Regions from separate parts of the Lysinibacillus sp. FSL K6-4013 genome, predicted to be linked through region 4. Evidence: a T-box and tRNA genes for the amino acid it is inferred to sense, from the RefSeq annotation. Region 4 holds a T-box; the other regions hold tRNA genes.

The links. The T-box of region 4 lies ahead of MHB39_RS16195 (valine--tRNA ligase). A T-box ahead of a tRNA ligase gene usually reads a tRNA of that ligase, here a tRNA-Val.
Region 1: it has a tRNA-Val gene. The T-box ahead of MHB39_RS16195 (valine--tRNA ligase) is inferred to sense a tRNA for this amino acid. The anticodon was not compared.
Region 2: it has a tRNA-Val gene. The T-box ahead of MHB39_RS16195 (valine--tRNA ligase) is inferred to sense a tRNA for this amino acid. The anticodon was not compared.
Region 3: it has a tRNA-Val gene. The T-box ahead of MHB39_RS16195 (valine--tRNA ligase) is inferred to sense a tRNA for this amino acid. The anticodon was not compared.

The regions. Positions count from the first base shown of each region.
Region 1 covers NZ_CP152031.1:3,567,147-3,570,332, reverse strand. Annotated here, with positions in the region: gene nadB (L-aspartate oxidase) at 1-279, opposite strand, end outside; gene MHB39_RS17645 (cysteine desulfurase family protein) at 368-1,450, shown strand; rRNA gene rrf (5S ribosomal RNA) at 1,729-1,844, shown strand; tRNA gene MHB39_RS17635 (tRNA-Val) at 1,855-1,930, shown strand; tRNA gene MHB39_RS17630 (tRNA-Thr) at 1,934-2,009, shown strand; tRNA gene MHB39_RS17625 (tRNA-Lys) at 2,017-2,092, shown strand; tRNA gene MHB39_RS17620 (tRNA-Leu) at 2,110-2,194, shown strand; tRNA gene MHB39_RS17615 (tRNA-Gly) at 2,230-2,304, shown strand; tRNA gene MHB39_RS17610 (tRNA-Leu) at 2,310-2,398, shown strand; tRNA gene MHB39_RS17605 (tRNA-Arg) at 2,408-2,484, shown strand; tRNA gene MHB39_RS17600 (tRNA-Pro) at 2,494-2,570, shown strand; tRNA gene MHB39_RS17595 (tRNA-Ala) at 2,585-2,660, shown strand; tRNA gene MHB39_RS17590 (tRNA-Met) at 2,689-2,762, shown strand; tRNA gene MHB39_RS17585 (tRNA-Ile) at 2,770-2,846, shown strand; tRNA gene MHB39_RS17580 (tRNA-Ser) at 2,862-2,954, shown strand; tRNA gene MHB39_RS17575 (tRNA-Met) at 3,008-3,082, shown strand; tRNA gene MHB39_RS17570 (tRNA-Asp) at 3,086-3,161, shown strand.
Region 2 covers NZ_CP152031.1:272,500-275,685, reverse strand. Annotated here, with positions in the region: tRNA gene MHB39_RS01405 (tRNA-Phe) at 1-62, opposite strand, end outside; tRNA gene MHB39_RS01400 (tRNA-Ser) at 68-160, opposite strand; tRNA gene MHB39_RS01395 (tRNA-Ala) at 174-249, opposite strand; tRNA gene MHB39_RS01390 (tRNA-Pro) at 265-341, opposite strand; tRNA gene MHB39_RS01385 (tRNA-Arg) at 357-433, opposite strand; tRNA gene MHB39_RS01380 (tRNA-Lys) at 452-524, opposite strand; tRNA gene MHB39_RS01375 (tRNA-Gln) at 541-615, opposite strand; tRNA gene MHB39_RS01370 (tRNA-His) at 625-700, opposite strand; tRNA gene MHB39_RS01365 (tRNA-Trp) at 749-822, opposite strand; tRNA gene MHB39_RS01360 (tRNA-Tyr) at 827-910, opposite strand; tRNA gene MHB39_RS01355 (tRNA-Thr) at 918-993, opposite strand; tRNA gene MHB39_RS01350 (tRNA-Asp) at 1,002-1,077, opposite strand; tRNA gene MHB39_RS01345 (tRNA-Val) at 1,082-1,157, opposite strand; rRNA gene rrf (5S ribosomal RNA) at 1,169-1,284, opposite strand; rRNA gene MHB39_RS01335 (23S ribosomal RNA) at 1,351-3,186, opposite strand, start outside.
Region 3 covers NZ_CP152031.1:3,575,702-3,578,887, reverse strand. Annotated here, with positions in the region: rRNA gene MHB39_RS17780 (23S ribosomal RNA) at 1-956, shown strand, start outside; rRNA gene rrf (5S ribosomal RNA) at 1,147-1,262, shown strand; tRNA gene MHB39_RS17770 (tRNA-Val) at 1,273-1,348, shown strand; tRNA gene MHB39_RS17765 (tRNA-Thr) at 1,352-1,427, shown strand; tRNA gene MHB39_RS17760 (tRNA-Lys) at 1,435-1,510, shown strand; tRNA gene MHB39_RS17755 (tRNA-Leu) at 1,528-1,612, shown strand; tRNA gene MHB39_RS17750 (tRNA-Gly) at 1,648-1,722, shown strand; tRNA gene MHB39_RS17745 (tRNA-Leu) at 1,728-1,816, shown strand; tRNA gene MHB39_RS17740 (tRNA-Arg) at 1,826-1,902, shown strand; tRNA gene MHB39_RS17735 (tRNA-Pro) at 1,912-1,988, shown strand; tRNA gene MHB39_RS17730 (tRNA-Ala) at 2,003-2,078, shown strand; tRNA gene MHB39_RS17725 (tRNA-Met) at 2,107-2,180, shown strand; tRNA gene MHB39_RS17720 (tRNA-Ile) at 2,188-2,264, shown strand; tRNA gene MHB39_RS17715 (tRNA-Ser) at 2,280-2,372, shown strand; tRNA gene MHB39_RS17710 (tRNA-Met) at 2,426-2,500, shown strand; tRNA gene MHB39_RS17705 (tRNA-Asp) at 2,504-2,579, shown strand; tRNA gene MHB39_RS17700 (tRNA-Phe) at 2,638-2,713, shown strand; tRNA gene MHB39_RS17695 (tRNA-Gly) at 2,719-2,792, shown strand; tRNA gene MHB39_RS17690 (tRNA-Ile) at 2,794-2,870, shown strand; tRNA gene MHB39_RS17685 (tRNA-Asn) at 2,875-2,951, shown strand; tRNA gene MHB39_RS17680 (tRNA-Ser) at 2,963-3,053, shown strand; tRNA gene MHB39_RS17675 (tRNA-Glu) at 3,056-3,127, shown strand.
Region 4 covers NZ_CP152031.1:3,272,250-3,275,435, forward strand. Annotated here, with positions in the region: gene MHB39_RS16195 (valine--tRNA ligase) at 1-1,201, opposite strand, end outside; T-box leader at 1,282-1,540, opposite strand; gene MHB39_RS16200 (valyl-tRNA synthetase) at 1,814-2,578, opposite strand; gene MHB39_RS16205 (SRPBCC family protein) at 2,659-3,105, opposite strand.

The sequences.
Region 1 (3,186 bases), 290 kb from region 4:
ATAGTTTTGCATAATCTCCGTGCCATCTTTAATAAGTGTTTTAACATGCCTTTTCTCATGATGATACTCTCCAGCTTTTAATGTATCAGCCATATGGTGTTGAATATGATCCTCCTCACTTATAACAGCAGCAATACCACCTTGTGCACGATAAGAACTACTCATATATATAGATGATTTTGTAACAATTTGTATTTGAAAATGTTCTTCAAGCAGTAAAGCAGCTTGAAGTGCAGCAATGCCACTACCAATTATAAGGACGTCTGTCTTTACATCCATAGTTATACCTTCTTTACAGTTGTCTTGACACCTATCTTTACATAAAATAAAAAAGAAAACAAGACCCTATGAACAAGAGAGGAAGAAGATGATGATTTATATGGATTATGCTGCAACGTCACCAATGATGAGAGAATCTCTTGAGGCATATGTAGAGGTAGCACAACGTTATTATGGAAATAGTGCAAGCTTGCATGATCTAGGGGGACAAGCCCTTTATTTTGTCCAGCATTCAAGAGAGGTTGTAGCCCATGCCCTCGGTGTACGTAGTGATGGCGTAATTTTTACGGGTAGTGGCACAGAAGGAAATCTAATAGCCATCTTGTCGTTAGCACTAGCCTCAAAAAAAGGAAAACACATTATTTCATCCCAAGCTGAGCATACCTCAGTGCACGCAGCTTTGAATACACTTGAGAAAAAGGGCTTTACTGTAACAAAATTACCTTTGCAGAGGGATGGCTGCGTTGATCTGAGGCAATTGCAACAAGCAATCCGTGAAGATACTGCTTTAATTACCATTCAACATGTCAATTCTGAAATTGGTTCTATCCTGCCCGTGGAGAAAATCGTAGAGATAGCAAGAAAATCAAATATTTTCTGTCATGTTGATTGTGTACAATCATTTGGCAAACTAGCTATACCAAAAGGAGCAGATGCAATTACCATCTCGGCTCATAAAATAGGTGGGCCAAAGGGATGTGGGGCCATATATATTAACCCCGCAATCCGAGTACCTGCATTAACACCAGGTGTGACACATGAGAGGGGGCTCAGAGGAGGGACATTAGATACTCCTGCAATCGTGGCCTTTGCGGCGGCAATTGAAAACTATCAATATGAATTGCAACATTATGAAACTTTAAGAAATTATTTCGAAAATAACTTACCTGAAACATGTCAGATCGTTGAGTGTAAACAGCAACTACCTAATATTTGTGGGGTAATGATGGAGAAAGTAGAGGGGCAATATGTTCTTTTAAAGTTAAATGAGGCGGGAATCTGTATCTCTACAGGTAGTGCATGTGATATTCATAGTGAATCTGGAACAAAGGCCATTCTATCAATGGGTTTTTCTTTTGAAGCGGCACGCCAATTTTTTAGAATATCTTTTGGTCCTTCTACTACACTTGATGATATTGCAAAATTAAAAAGAGAGCTTGCAAATATTTAATGAGAGGACGAGTGAAGGATTATCTATATTCTTCACTTGTTTTGAAATAGATTATAAGCTAAGAATATAGGTGAAATAAAATAAATGTTTTCTTTTGAATCAACAATTGCTATAATATTTTGCAGGGCAATATTTTCTCTTACTTAACAAAAATATCTTTTAAAAGTAATAATTTCTTTTTTTTATAAAAAAGTATTGCACAATGTTAGAAAACGTTATACAATAATTCTTGTCTTGAAGGACAGGTAAACAACTTCAAAACAAGATACATAACAAAGTCTAGTGATGATGGCAAAGAGGTCACACCCGTTCCCATACCGAACACGGAAGTTAAGCTCTTTAGCGCCGATGGTAGTTGGGGGCTTCCCCCTGTGAGAGTAGGACGTCGCTAGGCATAACACCCAGGAGGATTAGCTCAGCTGGGAGAGCATCTGCCTTACAAGCAGAGGGTCGGCGGTTCGAGCCCGTCATCCTCCACCATATGCCGGTTTAGCTCAGCAGGTAGAGCAACTGACTTGTAATCAGTAGGTCGTGGGTTCGATTCCTATAGCCGGCACCATTTTTTCGAGCCATTAGCTCAGTTGGTAGAGCATCTGACTTTTAATCAGAGGGTCGAAGGTTCGAGTCCTTCATGGCTCACCATTTAGAAATAATAATAAGCGGGTGTGGCGGAATTGGCAGACGCACTAGACTTAGGATCTAGCGCCGCAAGGCGTGGGGGTTCGACTCCCTTCACCCGCACCATTATTTTCATTGCCAGATAAAAAACTTATGCACATGCGGAAGTAGTTCAGTGGTAGAACACCACCTTGCCAAGGTGGGGGTCGCGAGTTCGAACCTCGTCTTCCGCTCCAAATGTGCCGGGGTGGCGGAACTGGCAGACGCACAGGACTTAAAATCCTGCGGTAGGTGACTACCGTACCGGTTCGATTCCGGTCCTCGGCACCATTTTTAAATGCGCCCGTAGCTCAATTGGATAGAGCGTCTGACTACGGATCAGAAGGTTATGGGTTCGACTCCTGTCGGGCGCGCCAAAAGAACAACGGGAAGTAGCTCAGCTTGGTAGAGCACTTGGTTTGGGACCAAGGGGTCGCAGGTTCGAATCCTGTCTTCCCGACCATTTCCAAAAATTATGGGGCCTTAGCTCAGCTGGGAGAGCGCCTGCCTTGCACGCAGGAGGTCAGCGGTTCGATCCCGCTAGGCTCCACCATAAGTAAATTAACCAGTATAAAGATCCTGGCGGCGTAGCTCAGCTGGCTAGAGCGTACGGTTCATACCCGTAAGGTCGGGGGTTCGATCCCCTCTGCCGCCATCTTAAAGGACCTTTAGCTCAGTTGGTTAGAGCAGACGGCTCATAACCGTCCGGTCGCAGGTTCGAGTCCTGCAAGGTCCACCATTTATATATTGTAACGGAGGTATACCCAAGTCTGGCTGAAGGGATCGGTCTTGAAAACCGACAGGCGGGTAACACCGCGCGGGGGTTCGAATCCCTCTACCTCCTCCAGTTTTAAATTTTTATAAATGGTGCTTTAAAAACTCGAAACAGCATAAAATTATCGCGGGGTGGAGCAGTGGTAGCTCGTCGGGCTCATAACCCGAAGGTCGTTGGTTCAAATCCGGCCCCCGCAACCAAAAGGTCCCGTGGTGTAGCGGTTAACATGCCTGCCTGTCACGCAGGAGATCGCCGGTTCGATCCCGGTCGGGACCGCCATTTTTAAAATCAAAGTCATGAGAAG
Region 2 (3,186 bases), 1.8 Mb from region 4:
GGAATCGAACCGCCGACACTTAGAGCTTCAATCTAATGCTCTACCAACTGAGCTACTGACCCGAAAATGGAGGAGGTAGAGGGATTCGAACCCCCGCGCGGTGTTACCCGCCTGTCGGTTTTCAAGACCGATCCCTTCAGCCAGACTTGGGTATACCTCCAAAAATATTAAAATGGTGGAGCCTAGCGGGATCGAACCGCTGACCTCCTGCGTGCAAGGCAGGCGCTCTCCCAGCTGAGCTAAGGCCCCATTAATCATGAAAGATGGTCGGAATGACAGGATTCGAACCTACGACCCCTTGGTCCCAAACCAAGTGCTCTACCAAGCTGAGCTACATTCCGTAAACATGAATTTATTGGCGCGCCCGACAGGAGTCGAACCCATAACCTTCTGATCCGTAGTCAGACGCTCTATCCAATTGAGCTACGGGCGCATATTAATTAAAAAATGATGAGCCATGAAGGACTCGAACCTTCGACCCTCTGATTAAAAGTCAGATGCTCTACCAACTGAGCTAATGGCTCATAAAAAAAGAAAAAATGGCTGGGGTACTAGGATTCGAACCTAGGCATGACGGAATCAAAATCCGTTGCCTTACCGCTTGGCTATACCCCAATGTTAAAATGGGGCGACTGATGGGAATCGAACCCACGAATGTCGGAACCACAATCCGATGCGTTAACCACTTCGCCACAATCGCCACTATATAAATTTATAATAGCTGTATATGAACGAGTACCTCAATACCTGGCAGGGGCAGTAGGAATCGAACCCACACCAAAGGTTTTGGAGACCTCTATTCTACCGTTGAACTATGCCCCTAAAATGGTGGAGGGGGACGGATTCGAACCGCCGAACCCTAAGGAGCGGATTTACAGTCCGCCGCGTTTAGCCACTTCGCTACCCCTCCAAGGGAATGGTGCCGGCGATAGGAGTCGAACCCACGACCTACTGATTACAAGTCAGTTGCTCTACCAACTGAGCTACACCGGCAATAATAATGGCGGTCCCGACCGGGATCGAACCGGCGATCTCCTGCGTGACAGGCAGGCATGTTAACCGCTACACCACGGGACCAAAATGGTGGAGGATGACGGGCTCGAACCGCCGACCCCCTGCTTGTAAGGCAGGTGCTCTCCCAGCTGAGCTAATCCTCCACAAAAAATAAGCGAAGCGACGTCCTACTCTCACAGGGGGAAGCCCCCAACTACCATCGGCGCTAAAGAGCTTAACTTCCGTGTTCGGTATGGGAACGGGTGTGACCTCTTTGCCATCATCACTTCACTTATTCAGCTGAAAGACTTATTCTTTCAAAACTAGATAAACGATACATTGAATGCTTCAAACATATTGGTTAAGTCCTCGATCGATTAGTATTCGTCAGCTCCATGTGTCACCACACTTCCACCTCGAACCTATCTACCTCATCGTCTTTGAGGGATCTTACTTACTTGCGTAATGGGAAATCTCATCTTGAGGGGGGCTTCATGCTTAGATGCTTTCAGCACTTATCCCGTCCACACATAGCTACCCAGCGATGCCTTTGGCAAGACAACTGGTACACCAGCGGTGTGTCCATCCCGGTCCTCTCGTACTAAGGACAGCTCCTCTCAAATTTCCTACGCCCACGACGGATAGGGACCGAACTGTCTCACGACGTTCTGAACCCAGCTCGCGTACCGCTTTAATGGGCGAACAGCCCAACCCTTGGGACCGACTACAGCCCCAGGATGCGATGAGCCGACATCGAGGTGCCAAACCTCCCCGTCGATGTGGACTCTTGGGGGAGATAAGCCTGTTATCCCCGGGGTAGCTTTTATCCGTTGAGCGATGGCCCTTCCATGCGGAACCACCGGATCACTAAGCCCGTCTTTCGACCCTGCTCGACTTGTAGGTCTCGCAGTCAAGCTCCCTTGTGCCTTTACACTCTACGAATGATTTCCAACCATTCTGAGGGAACCTTTGGGCGCCTCCGTTACCTTTTAGGAGGCGACCGCCCCAGTCAAACTGTCCGCCTGACACTGTCTCCTGCCCCGCTAAGGGGCATGGGTTAGAATTTCAATACAACCAGGGTAGTATCCCACCGACGCCTCCTTCGAAGCTGGCGCTCCGAGATCTCTGGCTCCTACCTATCCTGTACAAGTTGTACCAAAATTCAATATCAGGCTACAGTAAAGCTCCACGGGGTCTTTCCGTCCTGTCGCGGGTAACCTGCATCTTCACAGGTACTATAATTTCACCGAGTCTCTCGTTGAGACAGTGCCCAGATCGTTACGCCTTTCGTGCGGGTCGGAACTTACCCGACAAGGAATTTCGCTACCTTAGGACCGTTATAGTTACGGCCGCCGTTTACTGGGGCTTCAATTCGCAGCTTCGCTTGCGCTAACCACTCCTCTTAACCTTCCAGCACCGGGCAGGCGTCAGCCCCTATACGTCACCTTACGGTTTTGCAGAGACCTGTGTTTTTGCTAAACAGTCGCCTGGGCCTATTCACTGCGGCTCTCATGCGCTTGCACGCTCAAGAGCACCCCTTCTCCCGAAGTTACGGGGTCATTTTGCCGAGTTCCTTAACGAGAGTTCTCTCGCACACCTTAGGATTCTCTCCTCGACTACCTGTGTCGGTTTGCGGTACGGGCACCTCTCACCTCGATAGAGGCTTTTCTTGGCAGTGTGAAATCAGGAACTTCGTCCATACGGACTCGCCATCACAGCTCAACGTTACAGTGTGCGGATTTGCCTACACACACGCCTTACTGCTTGGACGCGCACAACCAACGGCGCGCTTACCCTATCCTACTGCGTCCCCCCATTTCTCAAACGGTGAGGAGGTGGTACAGGAATATCAACCTGTTGTCCATCGCCTACGCCTATCGGCCTCGGCTTAGGTCCCGACTAACCCTGAGCGGACGAGCCTTCCTCAGGAAACCTTAGTCATACGGTGGACGGGATTCTCACCCGTCTTTCGCTACTCATACCGGCATTCTCACTTCTAAGCGCTCCACCAGTCCTTCCGGTCTGACTTCAACGCACTTAGAACGCTCTCCTACCACTGACATCGTAGATGTCAATCCACAGCTTCGGTGAATCGTTTAGCCCCGATACATTTTCGGCGCAGCGTCACTCGACCAGTGAGCTATTACGCACTCTTTAAATGATGGCTGCTTCTAAGCCAACATCCTGGTTGTC
Region 3 (3,186 bases), 300 kb from region 4:
TGTCGGGTAAGTTCCGACCCGCACGAAAGGCGTAACGATCTGGGCACTGTCTCAACGAGAGACTCGGTGAAATTATAGTACCTGTGAAGATGCAGGTTACCCGCGACAGGACGGAAAGACCCCGTGGAGCTTTACTGTAGCCTGATATTGAATTTTGGTACAACTTGTACAGGATAGGTAGGAGCCAGAGATCTCGGAGCGCCAGCTTCGAAGGAGGCGTCGGTGGGATACTACCCTGGTTGTATTGAAATTCTAACCCATGCCCCTTAGCGGGGCAGGAGACAGTGTCAGGCGGACAGTTTGACTGGGGCGGTCGCCTCCTAAAAGGTAACGGAGGCGCCCAAAGGTTCCCTCAGAATGGTTGGAAATCATTCGTAGAGTGTAAAGGCACAAGGGAGCTTGACTGCGAGACCTACAAGTCGAGCAGGGTCGAAAGACGGGCTTAGTGATCCGGTGGTTCCGCATGGAAGGGCCATCGCTCAACGGATAAAAGCTACCCCGGGGATAACAGGCTTATCTCCCCCAAGAGTCCACATCGACGGGGAGGTTTGGCACCTCGATGTCGGCTCATCGCATCCTGGGGCTGTAGTCGGTCCCAAGGGTTGGGCTGTTCGCCCATTAAAGCGGTACGCGAGCTGGGTTCAGAACGTCGTGAGACAGTTCGGTCCCTATCCGTCGTGGGCGTAGGAAATTTGAGAGGAGCTGTCCTTAGTACGAGAGGACCGGGATGGACACACCGCTGGTGTACCAGTTGTCTTGCCAAAGGCATCGCTGGGTAGCTATGTGTGGACGGGATAAGTGCTGAAAGCATCTAAGCATGAAGCCCCCCTCAAGATGAGATTTCCCATTACGCAAGTAAGTAAGATCCCTCAAAGACGATGAGGTAGATAGGTTCGAGGTGGAAGTGTGGTGACACATGGAGCTGACGAATACTAATCGATCGAGGACTTAACCAATATGTTTGAAGCATTCAATGCACCGTTTATCCAGTTTTGAAAGAACAATTCTTTCAACAAAAAAAGAGAGCTTCAAGACGCAAGTAGTACAAGGAAGCAAACAAGTGATTGAAGGAGCGTACTTATTACGTGACTGATTGAACGAGAGCAGCTGACGCAGTAATACGCCGTGTATTGGAGGTCGAATAAGTCTAGTGATGATGGCAAAGAGGTCACACCCGTTCCCATACCGAACACGGAAGTTAAGCTCTTTAGCGCCGATGGTAGTTGGGGGCTTCCCCCTGTGAGAGTAGGACGTCGCTAGGCATAACACCCAGGAGGATTAGCTCAGCTGGGAGAGCATCTGCCTTACAAGCAGAGGGTCGGCGGTTCGAGCCCGTCATCCTCCACCATATGCCGGTTTAGCTCAGCAGGTAGAGCAACTGACTTGTAATCAGTAGGTCGTGGGTTCGATTCCTATAGCCGGCACCATTTTTTCGAGCCATTAGCTCAGTTGGTAGAGCATCTGACTTTTAATCAGAGGGTCGAAGGTTCGAGTCCTTCATGGCTCACCATTTAGAAATAATAATAAGCGGGTGTGGCGGAATTGGCAGACGCACTAGACTTAGGATCTAGCGCCGCAAGGCGTGGGGGTTCGACTCCCTTCACCCGCACCATTATTTTCATTGCCAGATAAAAAACTTATGCACATGCGGAAGTAGTTCAGTGGTAGAACACCACCTTGCCAAGGTGGGGGTCGCGAGTTCGAACCTCGTCTTCCGCTCCAAATGTGCCGGGGTGGCGGAACTGGCAGACGCACAGGACTTAAAATCCTGCGGTAGGTGACTACCGTACCGGTTCGATTCCGGTCCTCGGCACCATTTTTAAATGCGCCCGTAGCTCAATTGGATAGAGCGTCTGACTACGGATCAGAAGGTTATGGGTTCGACTCCTGTCGGGCGCGCCAAAAGAACAACGGGAAGTAGCTCAGCTTGGTAGAGCACTTGGTTTGGGACCAAGGGGTCGCAGGTTCGAATCCTGTCTTCCCGACCATTTCCAAAAATTATGGGGCCTTAGCTCAGCTGGGAGAGCGCCTGCCTTGCACGCAGGAGGTCAGCGGTTCGATCCCGCTAGGCTCCACCATAAGTAAATTAACCAGTATAAAGATCCTGGCGGCGTAGCTCAGCTGGCTAGAGCGTACGGTTCATACCCGTAAGGTCGGGGGTTCGATCCCCTCTGCCGCCATCTTAAAGGACCTTTAGCTCAGTTGGTTAGAGCAGACGGCTCATAACCGTCCGGTCGCAGGTTCGAGTCCTGCAAGGTCCACCATTTATATATTGTAACGGAGGTATACCCAAGTCTGGCTGAAGGGATCGGTCTTGAAAACCGACAGGCGGGTAACACCGCGCGGGGGTTCGAATCCCTCTACCTCCTCCAGTTTTAAATTTTTATAAATGGTGCTTTAAAAACTCGAAACAGCATAAAATTATCGCGGGGTGGAGCAGTGGTAGCTCGTCGGGCTCATAACCCGAAGGTCGTTGGTTCAAATCCGGCCCCCGCAACCAAAAGGTCCCGTGGTGTAGCGGTTAACATGCCTGCCTGTCACGCAGGAGATCGCCGGTTCGATCCCGGTCGGGACCGCCATTTTTAAAATCAAAGTCATGAGAAGCAAAAGAGTGAGCAAGCTTAGCATGGACGAAATGGGTCAGTAGCTCAGTTGGTAGAGCATTAGATTGAAGCTCTAAGTGTCGGCGGTTCGATTCCGTCCTGACCCACCATTTATGCGGGTGTAGTTTAATGGTAAAACCTCAGCCTTCCAAGCTGATGTCGTGGGTTCGATTCCCATCACCCGCTCCAAGGGCCTATAGCTCAGCTGGTTAGAGCGCACGCCTGATAAGCGTGAGGTCGATGGTTCGAGTCCATTTAGGCCCACCATTATTCCGAAGTAGCTCAGTTGGTAGTAGCACCTGACTGTTAATCAGGTTGTCGCAGGTTCGAGTCCTGCCTTCGGAGCCATTTTTTATTTTGGGGAAGTACTCAAGAGGCTGAAGAGGCGCCCCTGCTAAGGGTGTAGGTCGGGTAACCGGCGCGAGGGTTCAAATCCCTCCTTCTCCGCCATGGGCCCGTTGGTCAAGTGGTTAAGACACCGCCCTTTCACGGCGGTAACACGGGTTCGAATCCCGTACGGGTCATACTAAAAACAGTAGATGCAAATGCATCTACTGTTTTTTTATATTCATAGATACAAAAT
Region 4 (3,186 bases):
CCATCCAACGAGAATATGTGTTTTCAAAACGAGCAGGAACAAAGTTTACTTTCCCTTCTTCGTCCTTTTGTAGCTCTAGGGAAGCATCAGCAAGTGGTTGCATTTTAACGAACCATTGTGCTGAAAGGTATGGCTCAACAACGGCACCAGAACGTTCAGAGTGTCCTACTGAATGCATATGCTCTTCAATGCGAATTAACACTCCTGCTTCTTGTAAATCAGCAACAATTTGCTTGCGGCATTCGAAGCGATCCATTCCTTTATATTTGCCAGCAAGATCATTCATTGTGCCGTCTTCATTCATTACTAGAATGCGCTCAAGATTGTGACGATTACCAACTTCAAAGTCGTTCGGATCATGGGCTGGTGTCATTTTTACAACCCCAGTACCAAATTCCATATCAACGTAGTCATCAGCAACAATCGGAATTTCGCGACCTACAATCGGTAAAATAACGGTTTTACCAATTAAATGCTGGTAACGCTCATCGTTCGGGTGAACAGCTACCCCAGAGTCACCAAGCATTGTTTCAGGACGTGTTGTAGCAACTTCTACATAGCCTGAGCCATCAGCTAATGGATATTTCATATGATAGAAGGCACCTTGCACATCCTGATAAATTACCTCGATATCAGATAATGCTGTTTTTGCTGCTGGGTCCCAGTTGATAATACGCTCACCACGATAAATTAAACCTTTTTCATATAACTGAACAAAAACGGTTTTTACCGCATCTGAAAGACCTTTATCTAGCGTGAAACGTTCACGCGTATAGTCTAATCCAAGACCAAGCTTTGCCCATTGATCACGAATATGTCCAGCATACTCTTCTTTCCATTCCCATGTTTTTTCAAGGAATTTTTCACGTCCTAAATCATAACGTGTAATATTATCCTCACGCAGCTTTGCTTCTACTTTTGCCTGTGTTGCAATACCTGCATGATCCATACCTGGCAACCAAAGGGCATCATAGCCTTGCATGCGTTTCATACGGATGAGGATATCTTGTAATGTTGTATCCCAAGCATGGCCAAGGTGTAGTTTACCTGTTACGTTCGGTGGTGGAATAACGATTGAATAGGGCTTTTTCCCACTTTCAGGCTGCGCCTCGAAAAACTTCCCTTGTAACCACCATTCATAGCGACCAGCTTCAATGGACTGTGGGTCATACTTAGTTGGCATTGAAATGTTTTCTGTCATATTGACTCCTCCTATTGTTTGAAAACTGTAGGTAAAGAAATGCTGTTCATTTTTTACCCAATAAAAAAACTCCTCTCGTCTAAAAGGACGAAGGAGTTTTAGTTCGCGGTACCACCTTTAATTCCAGCAGTGGTTAAGATAAATGTTCAATGACATATTTTCTCAGCCTACCCTACTGGCTCTCAATTCGGTAACGGTGTTTAACCGGCTTTAACTACTATTAGTTCACTAAAGCTGCTCAAGGGCTACCTTCAATTCCGTACAAATAGAAACTTCACAGCTACCGTTTCTTCTCTGAAAATGTAGACAAAATTTACTCTTCCCTATCATAGCATCTGTATTTGATTTTCCTAATTGTACCGCAGGATCGTGTCATTTTTCAAGTGATTTAGTCATCTTTTAGTAAGAGGAAAGTAAATAGAAAAGGAAGTGACAATTCAAATGCGACGACGCAAGTATAACCCTTGGCTTTTACCACCTTGGCTACGGCAAGTTCGTTTTTATTGTAGAACCATTATCGTGCCGATTTGTGCTTTTCAGTTTATCCGTGTCATTATTGTGCCAACATCAGGTGATTTAATCTTCTTATTACTTCTGCTACTTCTCTGCTATTTACTTTTGAAAGATATCATTTGAAACACGAACTTTCAGCGGTGTATATTCTTCTGTTAGATCCCAAATCATAGAAGGCACTTCATGCCAAGTACTGGATTCACGTACAACAATATGGCTTGAGGATTCTCTTAATACAGCTTTTTGGTCAACTGTTGTAGAATTCTCTTGGCGTGAAGCTGCTGCTACTGCGGCAGGTTGTTTCACTTGAACACTTTCTTCGATTACGGCCATTGTTTCCTCTTGTTCGAAAGCATGTGTTGATAGGTGCGGATTGTCTAACACAGCTTTTTCATCAACAGGTTCATATTCATTAAAAACACTTGTAACGGTCCACTCAAGCTGACACATCTGATTTGTTAGACTAGGGCGAATATCCTTGACCATTAAATCTTTGACATCGGATTCCTTTGGTAAATCCACATGTAAAGGTACAGCATACTCAAAATAACCAGTATCTCCTTGGATGTCTAGAGCATCAATTGTAATTAAATCTTCATTTTCTGCAAATGCTTGCATATCTTGAAAATCAAAGCGAACGTGTGCGGTGATATGATAGATGCCCATAAGTCGCAAAGAATCTTCTAATTGCATTGCCTGCCATTGTGGCTTAATTTGTACAGCTGCTATTTCAGTTGGGCAGCCATATCCAGGAAAACAAAATGCTTCGCGCATATTCCAAGTTTTGTGTTCGATAATAATCCCTCCCTTTGCATCATATGACGATTTAAAGGAGAGTATGCTAGGGTGTTGCCATTTGAACACATTTAAAAATAGATACTACTAAAAAACTGGCATGCTAGAAGCAATATTCTAGCATGCCAGTTTCATGAATGTTCATATCTTTAAACATTTACTAATTTAATTTTATTCGCTACACGATCTGTTAGCATTTGCGTTGCTTTTGGTACAATCGGTTTGAAAATAGGATTTAAAACAGGGCCAGCTAACCCGCCCGCAACGACTTCTAAGAATCCTGTCATTTTTGTATTTTCAGGATCAATACTTTCTGCGAGGAAATAGCCATTTCCTGTGAAGTTATCAGAAAGCCCCTTTAATTCGAATGTAACTTTTGATGGTGCTAACCATTCTAAGATTGTAATTTCTACTTCAACTGTTTTTTTCAAAACGCCAACATTGCCTTTAAAAGTCCAAGTGGAGTGTTTTTCATCAATCATTTCATGTGCATTATAACCTGGGACAAGCTTTGCCCATTTTTCCATATCACTAACGAAATCCCATACATGCTCAATCCCTACAGGAACTTCGACCGTGTGTGTGCCTGTTGCCATATCAATTCACTACTTTCTTTTATGAATAGCTATATTATAAACGATATCGCCCACAATTTGGCTATGCTGAAAGATGTAATT